Regions from separate parts of the Hohaiivirga grylli genome, predicted to be linked through region 2. Evidence: predicted binding sites of a transcription regulator. Region 2 holds the regulator's gene; the other holds the start of a gene.
What was found. Region 2 encodes HrcA, which represses chaperone genes, less so after heat shock. Its sites were predicted from a motif close to GTTAGCACTCNCNNNNNGNGAGTGCTAAC; they were not measured.
Positions count from the first base shown of each region.

Region 1: groES (co-chaperone GroES) is a predicted target of HrcA. The motif match lies at 1,276-1,304, and genes of this name have one in related genera.

Region 1 covers NZ_JBBYXI010000001.1:895,165-897,575, forward strand. Annotated here, with positions in the region: gene WJT86_RS03885 (c-type cytochrome) at 140-532, opposite strand; gene WJT86_RS03890 (porin) at 679-1,029, opposite strand; gene groES (co-chaperone GroES) at 1,377-1,667, shown strand; gene groL (chaperonin GroEL) at 1,725-2,411, shown strand, end outside.
Region 2 covers NZ_JBBYXI010000001.1:551,044-553,454, reverse strand. Annotated here, with positions in the region: gene lepA (translation elongation factor 4) at 1-418, opposite strand, end outside; gene hrcA (heat-inducible transcriptional repressor HrcA) at 545-1,630, opposite strand; gene rph (ribonuclease PH) at 1,785-2,411, shown strand, end outside.

The DNA of each region.
Region 1 (2,411 bases), 340 kb from region 2:
TAATTATTAAAAATAAAGAAATGTGGATATGTTTAGGTTGTAATTATTTTAAATAATAATCTTGTGATTTGATATTGTTAAGTTATTCTTCTTGAAAAAAAGGACGCCTCACAAATGAATTTGTAAGGCGTTATCATATTTATTTCTTGTTTCCGTCTTGATCGAACTGCTTCATATAGGCGATGAGATCAGAAATTTTCTTTTCATCTTTGACGCCAACGAAAATCATTTTTGTCTTTGGAATTTTCTTCCGCGGATCTTTAATGTATTCGCGGAAAACCTCTTCATCCCAAACAATGCCAGAGTTTTTGTTTGCTTCAGAGTAATTGAAGCCTGGGATTGAACCTGACTGGCGGCCAAATAGTCCATTCATAAGTGGGCCTGTCATATTTTTTGCTTTGGGACCAATTTGATGGCAGGCACGGCACTGAATAAAGACCTTCTCACCCGCAGCCGGATCCCCTGCCTCCTGCGCGTGTGCAGCCCCCATGCCCAATAGTGATAAGGCAATGACAGAAATAAGTTTGTACATTGGTTATTCCCCACTCTGATATTCTAAAATCTCACTTATGCATTAGAGAACGCATGCATAGAACACAGATGAGGGATAGCACACCCTTTTCGCCCCGTCTCGTATAGATATAGCTTAGGTTGTTTGAGGACAATCTAAATGATTTATCAGTTTGAACTGCGGACGCCTTTCATCCGGATTAGGACGCGGCCGCCTGTTCCTCTGTCATAGCTTTCTATTGTAGCGCTGCCCTCTGTGCGCCAGTCAATTTTATCGGCGTTGTGCCGACCTTTGGAGGAAAATCCTGTTTCACCACGAACGCTGCCGCCAATGCGGATGCAGGTGTCAGAGCCGGGTGTTTTAAAAAATCCTGCGCCGTATTCAGGGCATGCCTGCATTGTGTCAGATGGAGAAGGCGCTTTTGGAAAAGGTTTCTCACTCGCATAAGCGGTGCCACTGGTTACAAGAACGAGTGTCAAAGCTGATGCAGAAATAGTCTGTCTGATGATATCCGGCATAGAATCGTCCCAAAGCACTTTCAGTTGGCACAGTAATGCAAACATTCTGGCGCATTTGTGGCTTAACGATAGCAGCTTGTGTACGACTGGCAAGCTTAAATACGAGAAACTTTTTGAGGAATGCAGAAGTGGCTGCAAAGCCCCGCGTTAACGACAATTTTCATAAATACAGGATTTCAGCTGATTTGAGATTTTTTTACTGATAGGCTTCTTGACACTGATCTTCCCCATACATATCTGAAAGTCGCTGGCACTCTCATCGGGACAGTGCTAACATCAATTTCCAGATGACCCGGAAATGTATCCGGGCATTGTTAAAACCTTTATTATAAAGAGGGCCATTAGATATGAAGTTCCGTCCTTTGCACGACCGTGTTGTCGTCCGTCGCGTTGAAAGCGAAGAAAAGACAAAAGGTGGTATCATTATTCCGGATACAGCCAAGGAAAAGCCACAGGAAGGCGAAATCGTCGCTGTCGGCCCAGGTATCCGTGACGACAATGGCAAGCTGGTTGCACTTGATGTCAAGAAGGGCGATCGCGTCCTGTTTGGCAAGTGGTCCGGTACTGAAATCAAGCTTGATGGTGAAGATCTCCTGATCATGAAGGAATCTGACATCATGGGCGTTCTGTCCAAGTAATTTCAGCGCATCGTCGCTATTTTCCTGAAAACATATTTGAATTGAGAGGCTAAGCTTATGGCTGCCAAAGAAGTAAAATTCGGAACAGAAGCTCGCGAAAAGATGCTTCGCGGTGTTGATATTCTTGCAAACGCCGTCAAGGTTACACTTGGTCCTAAGGGCCGTAACGTTGTTATCGATCGTTCTTTCGGTGCTCCACGCATCACAAAAGACGGTGTTAGCGTTGCCAAGGAAATCGAACTTGCAGATAAGTTCGAAAACATGGGCGCCCAGATGGTCCGTGAAGTTGCTTCCAAGACCAACGACATCGCTGGTGACGGTACAACAACAGCAACTGTTCTGGCTCAGGCTATCGTTCGTGAAGGTGCCAAGGCTGTTACAGCCGGCATGAACCCAATGGATCTGAAGCGCGGTATTGATCTGGCAACAGCAGAGGCTATTGCTGATATCCAGAAGCGCGCCAAGAAGGTTAAGTCTTCTGAAGAAATCACACAGGTTGGTACAGTTTCCGCTAACGGCGATCGCTCCGTTGGTGAAATGATTGCCAAGGCTATGCAGAAGGTCGGCAACGAAGGCGTTATCACTGTTGAAGAAGCCAAGAGCCTCGAAACAGAACTCGACGTTGTTGAAGGTATGCAGTTCGATCGTGGTTACCTGTCTCCATACTTCATCACAAATGCTGAGAAGATGGTCGCAGAACTCGAAGACCCATACATTCTCATTCATGAGAAGAAGCTGACATCA
Region 2 (2,411 bases):
GATCAACCTTGTTCAGAACGGGGACAATTTCGTGATCTGCTTCAATGGCATGATAGACGTTGGCAAGCGTCTGAGCTTCAACGCCCTGACTGGCGTCAACGACCAGCAGCGACCCTTCACAAGCAGCCAGACACCGCGAGACTTCATAAGCAAAGTCGACGTGACCGGGGGTGTCCATCAGGTTGAGAATATAGGTCTTGCCATCGTTTGCCGGGTATTCGAGACGAACGGTCTGAGCCTTGATGGTAATACCGCGCTCACGCTCGATATCCATATTATCGAGCACCTGTTCCATCATCTCACGATCAGCCAGTGCACCGGTTTTCTGGATCAGACGATCAGCCAGTGTCGACTTACCATGGTCGATATGCGCCACGATGGAAAAATTGCGGATATTATCAATCTTATGTTTTGTCATTCTTGCGTTTGCCGTTCCTGCCGCCTGTCAGCTGCTGCGCGGAAATGAAATCTCTATACGGCACATAGCAGTGTCGTTCAGTTTCGCCAAGAGCTACCTTACATTTCAGCTAAAAAGACTTCTGAATCACTCTTTACTCAGCAGTCTCGATACAACCTGTGCCGTATAATCCACCATAGGCACGATACGTGAATAGTTCAGACGTGTCGGACCAATGATTCCGACAACACCAACAATCTTCTGCGCCGTGTCGCGGAATGGAGCCGCAATCAGAGATGAGCCGGATAGTGAAAAAAGCTTATTTTCCGAACCAATAAAAATACGAACACCTTCGCCTTTTTCTGCCCGGCTTAACAGATCAATCACATCTGTCTTGCTTTCAAGATCTGAGAAAAGGAGCCGAACACGTTCCAGATCTTCAGCAGCATGCAGGTCTTCAAGAAGATTGGCCTGTCCGCGCACAATCAGCTGACGCTCACCGGTTGTGCCAACCGTTTCAGCTAATCCCATACGCACAAGCTTGGCTGTCAGTTCATCAAGCTCTTTCTCAATTTCACTCTGACTGCTTTCAAGCTCTGTCCGCAGCTCAGCCAGTGTCCGGCCCCGGATATGGGCATTGAGATAATTGGCGGCCTCAATGAGCGCAGAAGATGGCAAACCTTTCGGCAACCCGAGAATACGGTTCTCGACGCTTCCATCTTCATTAACAAGAATAACCAGTGCCCGCTCGGGCTCCAGCCGCACAAACTCAACATGTTTCAGCGGAGCGTTGGCCTTTGTTGTAACGACAACGCCAGCACCACGGGATAGCCCGGATAAAAGCGAAGATGCTTCAGATAGAGCCGTCTCAAAAGTATGCCCGGAAGCCGCAGCACGCATCTGTGCTTCAATATGCTTGCGTTCATCAGCGGAGACATCGCCAATCTCCAGCATTGAATCGACGAAGAAGCGTAATCCTGTTTCCGTTGGCAGACGCCCGGCACTTGTATGCGGTGAATAGATCAGCCCGGCCAGTTCCAGATCAGACATCACATTGCGGATGGAGGCAGGCGACAATGACATCGGCAGAATACGCGACAGATTGCGTGAACCAACTGGCTCACCTGTCGAGATATATGTCTCAACAAGCCTTTTAAATATTTCACGGGAGCGATCACTCAGATCACTTGCGCCTGTTGCAGTCTGGCCGAGAATAGGATGTACGGACTTCATATTTCTAAACTAGCACCAAGTAGGCACTGTTTGAAGTAGTCAGACAATAATTACCTGAAATTTGATTGCGAAATTATCAGGCAATGCTTGCCCCAGGGGTCTAGGCCCGCTATGACCCTATGGTTCTATTCAGCCAGCCAAAGGTAACCAGATAATGCGCCCATCCAACCGCACGCCAGATCAGATGCGCCCCGTTACTATTGAACGTAATGTTGTTCGCTATGCAGAAGGCTCATGCCTGATTTCTTTTGGTGATACAAAAGTGCTCTGCACAGCCTCACTCGAAGAAAAGACACCACCATGGCTGCGCGGCTCTGGCAAAGGCTGGGTCACTGCGGAATATGCAATGCTTCCACGTGCCACGCATGAACGCACCCGCCGTGAAGTCAACAGTGGCAAGCCGTCTGGCCGTACGCAGGAAATCCAGCGCCTTATCGGCCGTTCCCTCCGTGCAGTCACCAATCTGCCAGCTATTGGAGAACGCCAGATTACACTCGACTGCGATGTGCTTCAGGCTGATGGCGGCACACGTACAGCTTCCATCACAGGCGCATGGGTTGCCCTGCATGATTGTTTCAGCTGGATGCAGGAGCGTTCTATTATCTCAGTCAATCCGCTACGCGAACATATCGCTGCCATTTCCTGCGGCATCTATAAGGGCACGCCGGTTCTTGATCTTGATTATGCTGAAGATTCAAACGCTCAGACAGATTCCAACTTTGTTATTACCGGCTCTGGCGGTCTCGTTGAAATTCAGGGAACGGCAGAAGGCGCCCCTTTC